One region of the Nicoliella sp. ESL1113 genome, then DNA from elsewhere that is predicted to be linked to it. Evidence: predicted binding sites of a transcription regulator. Region 1 holds the regulator's gene; the other holds the start of a gene.
What was found. Region 1 encodes Rex, which represses fermentation and respiration genes when NADH is low (regulators of the CRP and FNR family bind a similar motif). Its sites were predicted from a motif close to TTGTGAANTANTTCACAA; they were not measured.
Positions count from the first base shown of each region.

Region 1 (8,917 bases):
GCTTAATTCCCATGTAATAACTCAAAAGTGTAATCCCACCAAAGAAGAACCCTAAGATCAAAGCCATGATAGCAAGCGTATGTGAAGCCATCTTTTCACGGGGTTTTTTAAAGTTAGGAACCGAGTTACTAATTGCTTCCACTCCAGTTAGCGATGAAGAACCAGAAGAAAAAGCCTTGAAGAATAATAGCAGTGTCATTCCCTGGACTGGGGTACCAACTGCGCTAGCAGCTTGGTATGTAATATGTCCAGTTAAAATATTATACCCACCCCAAATAATCATGATAAAAATCATAAAGATGAATAGGTAAACCGGCACCGTCAAAATCGATGCTGATTCACGCATCCCCCGTAAATTCAGTAACATAATTAATACTACGATCAAGCATGAAATCAGGATTCGATAATTATATAGTGCTGGAATTGCAGACGTAATTGCTTCGGTTCCAGAAGTGGTCGAAACCGCCACGGTCAGCATATAATCAACTAGTAAGGACCCACCAGCAACTAACCCAGTCGTCCGCCCCCAATTATCACTAGCAACTAGGTAGGCACCCCCACCAGATGGATAGGCGTAAATAATTTGTTGATAGGACAACGTGATTGCCAGCAAAAGAATCAAAACTAATGCTGAAATCCAAATTTGGTAAACTAAAGCAGCTACTGAAAGGGTCAACAATACCGCTGTAATCTGTTCGGTCCCATAAGCAACCGATGAAAGAGCATCAGAAGAGAGCAAAGCCAATCCCTTAAATTTATTCAAGGAATTACCACCCTCATCAGTTGATTTCAATGGCTTCCCAATTACTAATCGTTTTAAATAACGCCACATGAAAATGACCTCACTTTTTAAGTCTTCATTTTTTAAGATAATATAAATTTGTTTATGCAATTCTTAATTTTACTACAATTTGGTAAATATTTCATATTGAATTTTATTAACAAAAAAAGAACCGCTAAATAGCGATTCTTTTAAAGCAGAGCTTAATTTAAATTACATCATGCCGCCCATACCTGGTTGTGGAGGCATTGGGGTGTTATTATCATCCTTTGGTTCGTTTGCTACTACGGCTTCAGTAGTTAATAACAATGCTGAAACAGAAGCGGCGTTTTGAAGTGCTGAGCGACTAACCTTGGTTGGGTCAATAACTCCAGCCTTGATCATGTCTTCGTAAGTTCCATCAGCAGCATTGTAACCAATTCCAGGTTTTTGACCTCTAAGGTGGTCAACGATCACGGAACCATCAACCCCAGCATTGTGAGCAATTTGTCTAACTGGAGCTTCCAATGCACGGCGAACGATTTGAACCCCGGTGTTTTCATCGCCTTCAGCCTTAATGGCATCAATATCCTTTAAGATATTAATGTAAGCTGTTCCACCACCAGGAACGTAGCCTTCTTCAACGGCAGCCCGCGTAGCGTTCAAAGCATCTTCGATTCTGTACTTACGTTCCTTTAATTCGGTTTCGGTCGCAGCACCGACACGAACAACAGCAACTCCACCAGCTAACTTAGCAAGGCGTTCCTTTAACTTGTCACGGTCAAAGTCAGAAGTCGTCTTTTCAATTTGGGTCTTAATTTCGCTAACCCGATCAGCAATCTTAGCCTTGTCACCAGCACCTTGAACGATCGTAGTGTTATCCTTAGTAATGTTTGCCTTAGCAGATTGACCTAGTTGTTCTAGGGTCGCATCCTTTAGGTTTAATCCTAAGTCGTCAGTAATCACAGTTGCACCAGTTAAAGTAGCGATGTCTTGTAATTGATCCTTCCGACGATCACCGAATCCAGGAGCTTTGACAGCAACCACGTTGAAGGTCCCACGCATCTTATTCAAAACAAGGGTTGGTAATGCTTCACCACCAATATCATCAGCAATGATCAAGAGTGAACGCCCTTGTTCAACCACTGATTGAAGAACTGGTAAAATGTCTTGAATGTTATTAATCTTTTTGTCAGTAATTAGAATGTATGGATTATCCAAATTAGCTTCCATCTTATCGTTATCAGTCACCATGTATTGTGACATGTAACCACGATCGAATTGCATTCCTTCAACGACATCTAGGCTAGTTTCAACCCCACGGGAATCTTCAATGGTAATGACCCCGTCGTTACCAACCTTTTCCATTGCATCGGCAATCAATTCACCAACTTGCTTGTTAGCAGAAGAAATGGCAGCGATTTGAGCAATATCGTTTTTGTTCTTTACTTCGTGTGACATCTTGTGTAATGCCTTTACAGCTACTTCGGTAGCCTTTTCGATTCCGCGGCGAACGCCAACTGGGTTAGCACCAGCGGTAACGTTCTTCAAGCCTTCGTTGACGATTGCTTGGGTCAATACAGTGGCAGTCGTAGTCCCGTCACCAGCAATGTCATTAGTCTTGGAAGCAACTTCAGCAACTAATTTAGCTCCCATGTTTTCAAAATGATCTGGGAGTTGAATCGCCTTTGCAATAGTTACCCCATCATTTGTGATGTTTGGACCAGCACCTTCTTCTAGGACAACGTTACGTCCCTTTGGTCCTAAAGTAGTCTTAACCGTATTAGCTAATTTATCAACACCGTTAAGTAATGATTTTCTTGCATCTTCTGCAAATTTAACTTCCTTAGCCATCAATTATCACCTCATGAAATTATTTTTTGTTTTTTATGATTTTAATTTTAATTTATTAATTAGTCGACAACTGCAACTAAATCCTTTTCATGTAAAACTAAGTAGGATTGGCCTTCGTAGTCAACGGAAGTGCCAGAGTACTTGTCGAATAGAACGGTTTCGCCTTCCTTAACTGCTGGTGCAACTGTCTCTCCGTTATCCAAGATCCGTCCAGCACCGACAGCGACTACCTTTCCAGTTTGGGGCTTTTCCTTAGCATTACTTGCTAAGACAATCCCGCCGACTGTCTTTTCCTTTTCCTCTTCAACTTCAACGATCACACGATCACCTAATGGCTTTAACACATTAATCCCTCCAATTAAGTTTACATAAATTTAGCACTTGAACTATGTCAGTGCTAATTGTTATCTTTAATATATATTCTTTTAATTTTAATTGCAAACATTTTGACCGCTGCCCAAATAAAAAAACGCTCATGCAACTTTGCATGAACATTTTATCGAAATCAGATTAATAATGCGATGATTTAAAACTAGGAATCTTGAATCTAAAGGTTTACTTAATGTAATGTTCAATAAAGTAAATCAAGGTCTGTAACTCATTCGTTAAATCAACATTTTGCACCGTTACGTTCTCGGGAGTTGATAGACGGACCTGGGTGAAGTTAAGAAAGCCCTCCGCTCCCGCTTTAATGGCATTATCGCAAACTTCTTGGGCCACTTTAGAAGGCACAGTTAAAATAACGACCTTGATCTGTTGATCCCTTAATTGTTGAACCATTTCTTCATATGAATAAATGGGGACCCCGTTTTGAATTGTGTTAATCATTCGCTCCTTAGTATCAAAGGCAGCAGCAATCCTAACGTTGCTATCACGATGAAAATTAAAGTTCAGTAGTGCCTGTCCAAAGTTTCCGACCCCGACTAATGCAACGTTAGTCAAACGGTCTTCATTTAGAATCCGCTTAAAGAAATTCAATAAATTCTCAACATCATAACCATAGCCACGTTTACCAAGCGCCCCAAAATAGGAAAAATCCCTTCTAATCGTAGCAGAGTCCACTTGAATTGCGTCCGCAAATTTATTTGATGAGATTCGTTCAACGTTTGAGTCATGTAAAATCGTAAGGTATCGATAATAGATCGGCAATCTTTTTGCGGTTGCCCGTGGAATTTTATTTTCAGCCATAAGTCTTTCCTCCCGGCATTTTCGTTCATAAAAAACGTTTCCAGATTATTTTATCATAAAAAAAGACTTTGTGAAATATTAATCAATTATATCGATTTTCATAATTTCATATTATATGTAAATTATGATAAAATTATCCTTAAACTACTATAATATAAAGGGGTGAGGACTTGCAAATCTTACAAGTAAATAACGTAACCAAAAGATTCGATGGTGTGCCAATTTTCACAAATGTTAATATGAATATTGAAAATCATGCTAGAATCGGGCTCGTTGGCCGCAATGGAGCCGGTAAATCAACGCTAGTTAAAATGATCATTGGTGAAGAAAGCATCGACGAAGGGAAGATTACTGAAAAAAACGGCCTTACAATTGGCTATCTTTCACAAAATACGGGTCTTCATTCAGAACGAAACGTCTGGGATGAGATGTTAAGCGTGTTCGCAGAATTAATTAAAACGGAACACAAGATGCACGCGTTAGAAATACAAATGAGTGATCAACAGGTTAATCAAGATCCACAAAAACTAGCAGAAGTCACTAAATCATACGACACGATTCAGGCTAACTTTACCGCTAATCATGGGTACAGTTATAAAGCTGAAATCAAGGCGGTTTTAAACGGATTTGGTTTTGGAGAATCATTCTACGAACAACCCGTTAATTCTCTTTCAGGTGGGCAACAAACCCAACTCGCATTAGCGAAACTGCTCCTTGAAAAACGCGACCTCCTTATTTTAGATGAACCAACCAACCACTTAGATGTTGAAACGATCACATGGTTGGAAGGCTACGTCCAAAACTATCCTGGTTCGCTTTTGATCATTTCACATGACCGTTACTTCATGGATAAGTTAGTCAATGAAGTCTATGACTTGGATAACGGAACGCTAACATATTACAAAGGTGATTACACTAGCTTTGTGAAGCAAAAACAAGCGCGCTATGCTGAACGGCTCCATGCGTATGAAAAACAGCAAGCTGAAATTAAAAAAATGCAGGACTTTATTGATAAAAACATCGTTCGGGCATCGACTACTAACCGTGCTCAGGCACGTCGTAAACAATTAGAAAAAATGCCAAAGCTCGAAAAACCATTTGATAATAATAAGGTCGCTCAATTTCGATTCTCAGAAGCAAAGCCCAGTGGTAACATCGTTTTAACAGTTCGGAATCTGGCGGTCGGCTATGATGATCAGGTTCTAGCTAGTCCAATTAACATTGACGAAAAAAAGCACCAATCGATTGCAATTATCGGACCCAACGGGGTTGGTAAGTCGACCCTATTAAAAACCATTTTAGGCAAGCTACCAAAATTAGCGGGGACCGTTTCATTCGGGACCGGAGTCAGCATTGGCTACTACGATCAAAAACAGACTTCCTTACACAGTAATAAAACCGTTTTAAATGAAATTTGGGACGACTACCCTACTACTCCAGAAGGCCACATTAGAACCATTTTAGGGAGCTTTTTATTTTCTGGTAATGACGTTGAAAAAGTCGTCGGTAACCTTTCTGGTGGTGAAAAGGCGCGTTTGATGCTCACCAAATTATCAATGGATCACGATAATTTCTTAATTCTCGATGAACCCACTAACCATTTGGACATTGAAAGTCGCGAAGTTCTTGAAAATGCATTGAAGCAATTTGATGGGACGATCCTGTTCGTTTCACACGATCGATACTTCATTAACCAAGTTGCTAGCGAAATTATTGAAATTACCCCTGAAGGATCAGAAAGATACCTAGGGGATTATGATTACTATATCGAAAAAAAGGAAGATCAAATCGCCCAAGCACAACACGAGGCCGCTAAATTAGCTGCTGAACATCCCGAAGCGGTTCAACCCACCGAATCGAAGGGCAAGGTCGATTACCAAAAGAGTAAGCAAGACCAAAAGCAACGACGTAAATTAGAACGCCAAATCAGCGAAATTGAGGAACAAATGGGCAAGCTCAGCGAACAACACGCTCAAATCGAGGATCGAATGGCCCAACTAGCTGCTGATCAAAAGATTAGTGAACTTGAGGAACTCCAAAAGAATCTCGATCAAGTCAACCACCAAAATGAAAAACTATCAGATCAGTGGACTCAACTAAGTTTAGAACTCGAAGATTTAAATAATGAGTAAATAAAAGGACTGAATCAAAAATTTTGATTCAGTCCTTTTTGAATTTTATTGAGTTACATCAGGAGCCCATTCAAACTCAAGGCTCGGGTCAGCATTTAAATCGAGGCCTGCAAAACGCCCTTCTTTAAACATAATAAAGCCAGCTGCACCAATCATCGCAGCGTTATCACCACATAGTTTGCGTGGCGCCATTATTAATTTCGTATTTGGTAGTTGATCAATTGCTGATTGCAAGCGTGTCCGCAGTCCATTGTTGGCAGCTACTCCTCCTGCTAAGATCAATTGTTTGACTGGGTAGTTCTCCAACGCCCGCAGTGTTTTATCTACTAAAACATCTACGACCGCATTTTGAAAACTAGTTGCCAGGTCATCATGATTCAACTTATCACCTACTTGTTCTGCGTGATGGTAAGTGTTAATAAAGGCACTCTTTAACCCACTAAAACTAAAATCATAATTAGATGACTTATCCATTGCTCGTGGAAAGTTAAATGTATCCTTACCCTTCGCTGCCATCGCATCAACAGTAGGGCCTGCGGGGTAGTTAATCCCTAACACCCGACCAATTTTATCGTAGGCTTCACCAGCGGCATCATCGCGCGTTTCACCAATAATTTCGAACTGGCCCTCTTTGGGCATGTAAACCAATTCAGTGTGGCCACCAGAAACGACTAATGCAAGGGTTGGAAATTCAATTGGTTCGACAAAGCGAGCAGCATAAATATGCCCCGCGAGGTGGTTGACTGGAATTAACGGAAGGTGGTGAGCCCACGCAACCATCTTAGCAGCAGTCACCCCGATCAAAAGCGAACCTACTAATCCAGGCCCATAGGTAACGGCCACGGCATCTAAATCATCATAGGTAACATTGGCCTCTTGCATCGCATCACGAATACAGATGGTAATTTCTTCGATATGATGACGACTAGCAACTTCTGGAACTACGCCACCAAATCGTTTATGGCTATTGATCTGTGTGGCTACGATGTTAGAAAGAATTTGATTGCCATCTGCAATAATTGCGACACTAGTTTCATCGCAACTAGACTCAAATGACATGATTAAATTACGCTTCAAAATTATTCCTCCAAATTATAATCCATAATTAATTGGGCTATTATCAATTTCACTAATATCTAGCGTCATATCAATGGCATCTTCTTGATTATCAATATAGTAGTTATTTTTAATGCCTGAGCGTTTAAATCCTAAATCAGCATAAAGATGCTGAGCACGATAATTACTACTTCTCACTTCTAGCGTGATTTTTGAATAGTCAATGCGACGCGCTTTTTTAATAATTACCGTTAACAAGTAATATGCAAGCCCCCGATGTTGAAATTCTTTTTGAACCGCTAGATTCGTAATATGGCATTCCTTATTATTATCAAACATTGCACAACCAATGAATGCAACCAATTGATCATGATATCTAATTACTAAGTATAAACGGTCTTGATCACGCTTAAGTTCCCTTAGCATCGTATTGTAGTTCCATGGAGTTTTGCCGTCATAAACAGATTTTTCAATCTTTAATAATTCCGGGGTATCTGTAACCATGGCCCTTCCAATAAAGTACTTAACATTTTTAATTTCAATCGTATGGTTTTTAACCGCAATTTGTTGTTCACGAAATACTGCTTCACTTTTTAAAAATAGGCTATGGTACCATTGCTTAAACTTTTTTAACATATGAACTTGAATCCTCTTTTGGGTGTAGTTTTTGCCAATCGGCTTCTGCTTTCGTCAATCTCAAATAATTAGGAACAAACGTATCAATGTCTTGAACTGGTGGTAAAGTCTCGCCAAATAGTCCTAGGTTTGCAGCTTGAGGAAGGTTATCTAAATTATTAATCATCGTAAAATTAGCAGGCAAGCGATCGTTAAAATGATTAGCATCACCTAATCCAATAATCGATTCATTTTGATAGGCCTCCATTTTACTCAACCAACGGGATAATGAAACGTGTTGATCAGGAATCACTGCAACTGGGCGTCCGTTTTGAATCCGATACAATCCAGTAAACATGTTCTCATTTCTGGCATCAAACACTGAATTCACTAATTGACCTTCAATATTGATATTCAAAGCCAATGTTTGCAAACTAGAAACCCCCACTAATTTAATCCCTAGGGTAAATGCTAATACCTTAGCAGTCGCAGTTGCAATCCTAATTCCGGTATAAGAGCCAGGACCATCAGCAACTACCACGCGGTCTAAATCGCTGGGCTGCATTCCACAATCTTTCATTAGATTATCGATAATCGGTAGTAAGTATTGAGCATGTTTTTGATGCGTCGTTGTTGTCGTTGTTGCTAAAATTTGTTGATCCTCTAAGATCGCGATACTTAGGGGGCGATTGGAAGTATCCAATGCTAAAACCTTCATAAAATAATCTCCCTATTGTTGTTAATTTTTATCATGCTTATTATATACCATTATAAAGCATTAAAAAAAGCGAACCAGATGTTTAATCTACCTCGCCATCGTGTTGCCAAGTAATATTAGCAATTGCTGCTAATTGTTGATTGTGATAAATTTCGTGCTTCGTAACAACGGTTCCATCAATTTCTTGATGTTCATAATTACTTTCAATTACGTTGCCATAACGCACTTCGCTATCATATTTTAGGTTAATGTGAGCAGGAATGTTTTGAACTAAAAAATCATATGGTAATAAATCAGTCATCCAATCCAAATAACGAGTATTGTTGACGTGAATATTCGTATCAATATCGCTATAACGGATTCGATACTGGCGACTATTAGATAATGATTCAATCTTGCGTGGCTTTTTAATTCGAGGAGTTAACTTCACAGCATTAGATTGATAAGGATCCACAATTTGATGCGGGATCGGTGCTAAACGCCGTTGTTCAATATTCATTGAAACCCATAAGCTTTTGATGTAAACGCACTGACTGCCCTTCTCATCTAAAATCCAAAACTCTCGAAAGGCAAAAAATTTATTATAAGATGTCG
Region 1 covers NZ_CP196387.1:1,317,162-1,326,078, forward strand. The annotation lists gene ACSYTJ_RS05700 (APC family permease) at 1-832, opposite strand, end outside; gene groL (chaperonin GroEL) at 995-2,614, opposite strand; gene groES (co-chaperone GroES) at 2,674-2,958, opposite strand; gene ACSYTJ_RS05715 (redox-sensing transcriptional repressor Rex) at 3,170-3,802, opposite strand; gene ACSYTJ_RS05720 (ATP-binding cassette domain-containing protein) at 3,973-5,934, shown strand; gene tsaD (tRNA (adenosine(37)-N6)-threonylcarbamoyltransferase complex transferase subunit TsaD) at 5,980-6,993, opposite strand; gene rimI (ribosomal protein S18-alanine N-acetyltransferase) at 7,027-7,626, opposite strand; gene tsaB (tRNA (adenosine(37)-N6)-threonylcarbamoyltransferase complex dimerization subunit type 1 TsaB) at 7,610-8,323, opposite strand; gene ACSYTJ_RS05740 (acyl-[acyl-carrier-protein] thioesterase) at 8,406-8,917, opposite strand, start outside.

Region 2 (8,917 bases), 260 kb from region 1:
TAGTGAAAACGATAAACAAACTCAGTGTGTTTTTTCAAGCGAATGGGATAAATTTGCAGTGCAAACTTACGAGGCCAATTTTAAAGAAAAACCATTCGGTGATATTACTAAAATCAAAGCTGAGGATATCCCAAATTTTGATGTATTATTAGCCGGCTTTCCTTGTCAGCCATTCAGCAGTATCGGTAAAAGAGAAGGGTTTAAGCACAAAACGCAAGGCACATTATTTTTTGATGTCCTAAGAATTATTAAGCACCACAAACCCAAGGCATTTCTTTTAGAAAACGTTCCCGGCTTATTAACGATCCAAGAGGGGCAAGCATTCGAGATAATTAGGCAATCACTAGTAGATAGTGGATATAACGTCTACCACAAGGTCTTACAAGCAACCGATTATGGATCTCCCCAATCCAGAAAAAGGGTAATAATTGTCGGTTTCAGAAAAGACATCGATAGCTCTAATTTTTACTTCCCAGACAGTAATGATCAAAACACTTACGTTGGGGAAATATTAGAGGATAACCCCACTGGATATTCAATCTCTAAAAATTTGCAAAAAAACTACTTATTCAAAAAGGATGACGGGCATCCATTTGTCGTAGATAAAAACACTAAAAAATACGCAAAAACTTTAAACGCTAGCTATCACAAAATACAACGATTAACGGGGACGTTTGTAAAGGGTGGTGAAACTGGAATAAGGTTACTTTCAGAACTAGAATGTAAGAGGTTACAAGGTTTTCCAGATAATTTCATAATTCCAGTTTCAAGAACCCAAATGTACAGACAAATGGGAAACAGCGTTTCAATCCCAATGATTAAAGCAGTTTCCAAAAACATAAAAGATGTTTTGCGAAACAAAAAAATAGACGTCAAGGGAAACCATGCTACTATCCAGTTAAATCTAATATAGAAAGCCATGATTAGTAATGACAAACTATAAAAAATTCAATATTGGAGAATGGTCTGAATCCTATGTTTTCCTTAGGTTGTTATCATCAAACGGAACTTTAAACATAGCCGATAATAATTTAAATTCTATCCCTAACCAATTTTTCACAATCAAGGCAATTATTAAACCAGATGTTATTTATGAAATAACCAGCCAAGATCCAGAAATTCACATTCAAGAAAAAGACAAGCCTTCATTTTCAGTTAACAAAAATCAGTTCTTACATTATTCGAATTTTTTATTAGACAAATTATTAAGCAAAAAGGGAAATTTCGAAGTTCCAGCCGTTGAAGACTTTCTTAAATCAGTAAAGCTAGATAGTTTAAAAGCAAAGAGCAAGTTAAAAAGTGATATCGATATTAAAATACACGATCCATTCACAAATACAGAACCAACAATCGGCTTTAGTATTAAATCTTATTTAGGTAGCCGCCCCACCCTTTTAAACGCATCACAACAAACGATTATTAATTACAAGCCTTCTAAGGAACTAACCAATAATTTAACCCCCACCGAATTGGACGCTCTCAACGCCAAAGGAACTATATTAGACAAAATAAATCGATTAAAAAGTAAAAATATCAATTTAACATTTAATAATCTAAACTCAAGCACCTTTGAATTTAATTTAAAAATGATAGATTCGGAAATGCCTAGCATTTTAGCTGATTTATTTTATTGTTCTTATTTTGTACGCGGCAAAAAGATCTCTAAGGTTGTAGATTATTATTGTGATAATTTTCATAAAAATCACGATTTAATAGAATACAAGGTTAAAGAACTTTTGATTAGCATTGCATTAGGAATGGTGCCCAATACCAAATGGGACGGTTTGGATCAAGCTAACGGCGGCTATATTGTTGTAAAACAAAATGGCGAAATCGTGGGTTACAACATATACGAAAGAAACAAGTTAAAGGGTTATCTCTACAATTCAACAAATTTCGACACCCCCTCTTTAAGTCGATATAACTGTGGAAACATTAACGAAAGAGGAGCAATGAGCTTAGGCTGTATGATTAGATTTTGGCAATAATAAACAAACGACCCCGATCGGTTGAACAGAAAACGTTCAGCATATCGGGGTCTTTACTTTGAAAAAAATAATACTTATTGGTGTGGTCTAATCGATTTTTAAATCGCCATGCCAACAAATGCTGCTAAAATCCCTAACAACGTGGTTGAAATGAAATATAATCCAGCCCATGTCGGACGCTTAATCTGAAGCCTTACCGTTTCATTCATAAACGTGGAAAACGTGGTATACCCACCTAAAATCCCACTGCCAATTAGATAAGCCATTGAACTATCAGCAAGTTGCCCTGCTAACAAACCCAGGAGAAACGATCCAGATACGTTGATTACCACGGTGGCGAGTGGAAATTCCTGCCACCCCATTTTGTTTCCAATCAATTCGATCATCGCATAACGAATCACCGCACCGAACGCAGCAGCGAGTCCGACAATTATAATTTTAGATAACATTATTTTGCACCCGCCTTTGCAATTAAGTAGTTCGCTAATTTAATTCCAACTAATGCGAATATATATCCAAAGACTAAACTAATTGAAAGATACCAAAAAGAATTAATTAGTGAAGTTTTGAACAGCTTTACAAAATCAACCGTAAACGTTGAAAAAGTGGTAAAGCTACCGATAAAGCCAACGCTAATCCCGCTAAGGAGTTCACTTGAGATTTTAAATAACAATGGCAAAATGCTAACCAGAAAGGCTAGTAAGAAAGTTCCTAATAAATTAATCGCAATAATCATTGCAAAGTGATCGTTTCCAGATAAAAGCGTTAACCATTCGCGAAGTGCCCCGCCAAAGAAACCAAAAAAGATAATATAAATAACTTTCCGCAATTTAAATTGCCCCCTTATTATCCCCTTATCGTATCACAATTAAGATATCTTATACTTTAGTTAATAAATTCACAAAATATTTAAAAATTATACCAATTAATTTTTTATTCATGCAATCGGTTTAAATATGAATAAATATATAAAAAGACATAATTTAAGCTAAAAAGTTTGTGAAACTGTTAACTATCATTAGCATTAAATCAACATTTAACTTTGCTTACATCATGTTGTAACAATGTGACTTTATTCATTTATAAATCCAATTATCTTTATATTTAGATAAAATGGCAGTTGATTATTTATCAATAATCATTAGTATTATAGGTGTAATCAATTGGTGCTAAACGCTAAATGTTTGGAAACAAATGGTTATTTCATATAAAATAGTTATTGAAGCTGGGTCATCCGATCTGGTTAAAAAATTTATATTATTTAAAGGGGATATTTACACATGAAAGCATTAGTATTAACTGGTACTAAACAAATGGAAATCCAAGATTTAGATACTCCAACTCCAAAGCCTGACGAAGTCTTAGTTAAGACTGCTTACGCTGGTATCTGTGGTACCGACGACGCACTTTACAACGGTCTTCCAGGTTCAGCAGACGCTGTTCCTCCAATCGTTTTAGGTCACGAAAACTCAGGTGTTGTTGAAGCTGTTGGTGCTAACGTTACCCAATTCAAGAAGGGTGATCGTGTTGCAGTTGACCCTAACATCTACTACCCTAAGGACAAGTACTTCCGTGTTGACCGTCCACAATTAGCTGAAGACCTTTCAGCTGTTGGTGTTACTCGTGATGGTGGTTTGGAAGAATACTTCACTGCTCCTGAATCAGTTGTATACCACGTTCCAGCTAACCTTTCATTAAAGGCTGCTTGTTCAACTGAACCAGTTTCATGTGGGGTTCACGGTATCCGTCGTCTTAGCTTACAACCACATTACAAGGCTCTTGTTATGGGTGATGGTTACATGGGTCTTCTATTCGTTGAATTATTAAAGGCATACGGTGTTCAACACGTTGACTTAACTGGTCGTCACGATGACAAGTTAGCCGAAGAACAAAAGCTTACTGGTGCTGATCACGTAATCAACACTGAATCTGGTGACATTAACGAAGAATACGACATCGTTATCGAAGCCGTTGGTCGTCCAGAAACTCAAGAAAAGGCAATCGAAGTTGCAGGTAAGGGTGGTCAAATCCTTATGTTTGGTGTTGGTCGTCCAGATCAAACATTCACTGTTAACACTTACGAAGTATTCCAAAAGGAATTAGACATCAAGGGTTCATTCATTAACCCATACGCATTCGATGACTCCCTTGCATTAATGGCAAGTGGTAAGATCGATGTTGAACCACTTATCAAGAACGTTCTTAAGCTTGACGAAGTTGTTGGTAAGCTTGATGGTTCTGACAAGCGTCCTGGTAAGTCAGTTGTTGAACTTGACGGAAGCTTAAAATAATTAATTTCTATGGAGGAAAATAAGATGGCTTTACAAGATTACTTTACTGGACTCCAACACGTTGGAATTCCTTCCAAAGACTTAGACAAGACCATTGCTTTTTACGAAAAGCTTGGCTTTGAACAAGCAGGTTTATTCCACAATGGCGAAAACCGTTGTGCTTTCATGAAATACAATAACCTTACCATTGAAACTTGGGAAGGTGACCCCGTTACTATGAAGAACGGTGCCATCAACCACTTCTCAATGAACTGTACTGACGTTGACAAGGCTTTCGAAGCTGCTAAGGCTGAAGGCTTTGACATGGTCAACGATGAAATTCAATCCATCCCTTCATTCTGGGATCATGGTATTCGGTTCTTTAACATCTTAGGACCTAACCACGAAACAATTGAATTCTGTCAAATTCTTGACAAATAACAACTAAAAAAAGCGCTGGTGATTTTCCACCAGCGCTTTTTTTGTACATAATTACTTGATGCCCTGAACTGCATTATAGCCAAAGTATTTTTCAGCTAACTTAGTAAGGGTACCATCCTTCTTCATTTCAGCAATTGCCTTGTTCAATTTAGCAATCTTACCAGTATTGTTCTTAGCAAATGGTAATGCTACGTTGACGGTTGCAGCACTTCCCTTTAGGATCTTCCATGCATAATGCTTTTGTTTGATGATGGCAGAGAGGTTATTTCTGGTATTAACCACCCCATCAACGTGTCCTGCTAATAGTGCTTCGTAAGTTAAATCACGGGCATCAAACATCTTAAACTTGATCTTATTATTGTAGTTCTTTAGGTTTTGCGAGTTATTGGATGCTGATGCTCCTGAAACCGTTTTACCTGATAGTTGATCAATGTTATTCAAACTTGACTTCTTATCAACGGCAACTGCGGTTTCTTCCTTGTTGTAAACGTCAGTAAACTTGTACTTCTTGGCCCGTTCTGGAGTTACGGCGATGTCATTGGCCACCGTGTCTAATTGACCATTGTCAACTTGACCTAAGAGCCCATCGAATTCACCAGTCACCCATTTAACCTTGTAACCAGCTCTTTTAGCCGCATCGTTTAAGACATCGACATCAAAACCAGTTAATTTGCCATTGGCCTTATAAGTATTGGGATAACTAGTTCCCGTTACCCCCGCTTTAATTACATTCTCACTATTTTTGGAACCGTTGCTAGTTTGGTTGAAATAAAAGAACCCCCCAGCAATTACTACTAATACAGCTACGATTGCGCTAATGATAATTCCACGATTTCCAGTTTTCTTCATATTAAGACAACTCCTCTACTTTTTTAAAATGCATTTCTTTCGTAAAATTCTTAATTCTGTCTGGACCATGTTCAGAAAATAATTCATCAGTTGATCCATGGTACTTAACTGCGCCATCTTCTAAAAAGACGGTACTGTCGCTAACCTCTCTGGCAAACTCAATTTCATGCGTCACGATCACCATTGTGATGGATTGTTGAGCGAGCTTGGAAATAATATTGAGTACTTCTTTGGACATTTCTGGATCGAGTGCGGAAGTAGGTTCATCAAAGAGGATGATCGATGGTTGCGAAGCGATGGCGCGGGCGATTGCGACCCGTTGTTGCTGACCACCTGATAAACTCACCGGATAGTTGTTAGCAACGTTGGCTAACCCCATCTCGGTCAATAACTGCTGGGCCTTAGTATGTGCAGCGTCCCATTTCAGTTTATTATTTAACAATTCTGGGGCCATTACGTTCTCTACCGCCGTCATGTTCCTAAATAAGTTAAAGCGTTGAAACACCATTGCTGATTGCAACCGATATTCATAAATTAATTTTTTCGTGGCTGTTTTAGGGGTCAGCTCCACATCATTCACCGTAATCGATCCACTAGCGAATGGTTGTAAGTAATTAAAAGTCCTCAGAAGCGTGGTTTTCCCTGCTCCACTGGGCCCAATGATTGCTGTGACCTTCCCCTTTTCAATCTGGAGGTTAATATCTTTTAAGATCGGCGTGCCGTTGATCACAACCGATAAGTCCTTCGTATTAATTGCATTCATAAGCTTAAATTCACCTCCGCTAGATTAACTCTGATATGGAATTGAAATGTGTTTTTCAATGATGTTCTGTAAAAATGTATAGATAATAATTAAAATCCAATATAAAATCCCAACCGCTAAGTATGTTTCAAAATACTTAAATGAAGCTCCAGCTAATAGCTTCCCTTCGGAAAACATTTCGGTAATCCCTAGCGAAAAGGCTAACGACGTTTCCTTTATCAAGCTGATAAAACTGTTCCCCGTTGATGGCAATGCGTTCACGAATGCCTGGGGAAAGACGACGTATCGAAACAACTTAGCAGGCTTGATGTTCAGCGTTTTTGCGGCTTCGATCTGACCACGATCAACTGAATCTATTGCTGCCCGAAAAATTTCTGCCAGGTAGGCCGATTGCTTGAAGCCCAGCCCAATAATCACGGCAATGAATGCTGGCAACCCTCTAAAGAAGGGAAATATCTGCGGTAATCCATAGTAGATGATAAATAACTGTACTAAGCTAGGCATCCCCCGAAAAAATGAAATATAGACGTTCGCAACATAATTCAAAGGATGGTTTTTAGAATATTTCAATAACATGATCACTCCACCTAAGACCGTTGCTAAAATCATCGACAACAATGCGAGCAGCAATGTGATTGGAATAAACTCAATTAACGTTGGAAAAACTTCAATAAAATATTTAAAATCAAAATTCATCTTTCAACTCTCCTTTGTTCAGAGTAGCTAACCCCAAATTATTTAATTGGGCTGCTCTTTCAAGGATCGTCTGATCTAGGATTTTCACCATATAAACCGTTAAGTGATCAGCGTATTTACGTTGTGTAGCAATTGGTTCATAGCCAATCCCGTTATAAAAAGAAGCAAGCCATGGGTGTTCAACTGCCGTTCCTAATGTAACAGCGGGCGAATGCATCTGTAATTTAATCACGTGTTCTTCGACCCAATGAATGAGCTTTTTCGAATAACCCTGGTGTAAATAATCACCATTAGTGGCCACCCAGCCTAGATGGGGTAATAAATATGGGCTTTTATTCAATGACCATGGCAAGCGAACCGAAACCGTTGCAATAATCTTGTCATCATCAACCGTCACAAACGTTTTCATCGTCGCCATTTGCTCTTTCATTTCTGCCATTGTGATCGTTGCTGCTTTAAAATGAATCCCTAATTCTTGATCAGCTTGATATGCAGAATGCAGTAAATCATTCAGTTGTTCTAACTCTGTCGCTTTAATTTCCCGATTGATCGTTGTGATCACTCACACCCCCCTTAAAACGTGATTCAAGTCCTTGACGCTACCAGTTTTTAAAATCGTGAGTAGTTGTTGCACATCTAAATCGACCCCGTTATTAGCAATTGCGTTTTGTAATTTGGCTAAGATTTGATCATTTGAAAGGCGATTTTTGGGAGACCCCTTAGGCGTATTAACCGCAATTCTTTTAACGGGCCCATTTTTTAAATGGACTTCCAATTCAATTGGCCGGTCATCAGGGGATTGAGCAACTAGGTCGTTTTGCCTTGCGAACAGGGATTTCGTTTCAGTTTTAAATAAGTTGGTTGACACCTGATCATCGAACAATTGATCATCAACATCACCATTTTTCAAAATTTGCCAAAAGATATATTCGATCGAAAACTTCCCCGCTTGGCCAGTAGCGGGCGTGGTGTAACGTAACACCTTATCGCCCCCCGCTACGAAATGAAAGATGACTTTTTGAATGTCAGCAAGCCGCGTCCCCTGTTGATAAAGCAACTTTGCAGCATCATAACCAGACATCGCTGCTGAACAAAATTGGTGGAGCTTGAACCAGATTCCAGGATCAATTATTTGCGGAGGGTTGAACCATTGAGCAGTAATGCGCTCGACATCGAGTGGTTGGTTTGCAACCACGATGTTCCAGCCGTTTTCATTGTTAAAAACATCCTGGTTCGTGGTTAAGCCACCCTTTAAAAATAAAGCGGCTTGCACGGCATCACTGGCTGCTAACCCAGCATGTAGTGGTTTGGTATCACTCCCCGCTTCGATTCCTAGGCCTGCAGATTGGGTCGCCGCAAATGACAGTAAGCTCACGATCTCTGCCACTGATAATTTTTGCAACTTTGCAATCGCAACAACCGCCCCAAACACCCCGAGCGTTGCAGTAGTGTGGTAGCCCATTAACTTATAGGCTGGGTTTAATTGCGCGCCTAGTTGCGCGGCAAATTCGACCCCGACCACGGATGCGAATAAAAAATCATTCATGGTAACCGTTGCATCGTTCAAACTCAACAAGGCTGAAAAGATGACCACGCTGGAATGGCCCCTTAAATTTGATTGGACATCGTCAAAATCAAGATAATGGGCGGCAAAGCCGTTGAACAAGGCGGCCCGTTCAGGCGTTGTAGTTAGGGATTGACCAATTAGTTGTGCCTGCCCATCCTTCAACGCTAACCGTTTCGCAAACCGAGTCACCGTTGGTTGCTGACTGGCACTCACCAAGCAGCTAATGTAGTCGATCAAACACTCCCGAGCAATCGGCAGCGTCTGTAAATAATCCTCCTGGTGGGTATTAAAGATTAACTCTGCCAGCCGTTTCGTATTATTAGTTGCCAAATTTCTCAGCTCG
Region 2 covers NZ_CP196387.1:28,232-37,148, forward strand. The annotation lists gene ACSYTJ_RS00120 (DNA cytosine methyltransferase) at 1-913, shown strand, start outside; gene ACSYTJ_RS00125 (HpaII family restriction endonuclease) at 930-1,988, shown strand; gene ACSYTJ_RS00130 (fluoride efflux transporter FluC) at 2,087-2,437, opposite strand; gene ACSYTJ_RS00135 (fluoride efflux transporter FluC) at 2,437-2,817, opposite strand; gene ACSYTJ_RS00140 (zinc-dependent alcohol dehydrogenase family protein) at 3,269-4,279, shown strand; gene ACSYTJ_RS00145 (VOC family protein) at 4,304-4,699, shown strand; gene ACSYTJ_RS00150 (transporter substrate-binding domain-containing protein) at 4,751-5,548, opposite strand; gene ACSYTJ_RS00155 (amino acid ABC transporter ATP-binding protein) at 5,550-6,311, opposite strand; gene ACSYTJ_RS00160 (amino acid ABC transporter permease) at 6,336-7,007, opposite strand; gene ACSYTJ_RS00165 (GNAT family N-acetyltransferase) at 6,997-7,569, opposite strand; gene ACSYTJ_RS00170 (MmgE/PrpD family protein) at 7,570-8,904, opposite strand; gene ACSYTJ_RS00175 (glutathione S-transferase C-terminal domain-containing protein) at 8,894-8,917, opposite strand, start outside.
Region 2: the regulator Rex is predicted to act here: its motif matches at 2,986-3,003, upstream of ACSYTJ_RS00140 (zinc-dependent alcohol dehydrogenase family protein).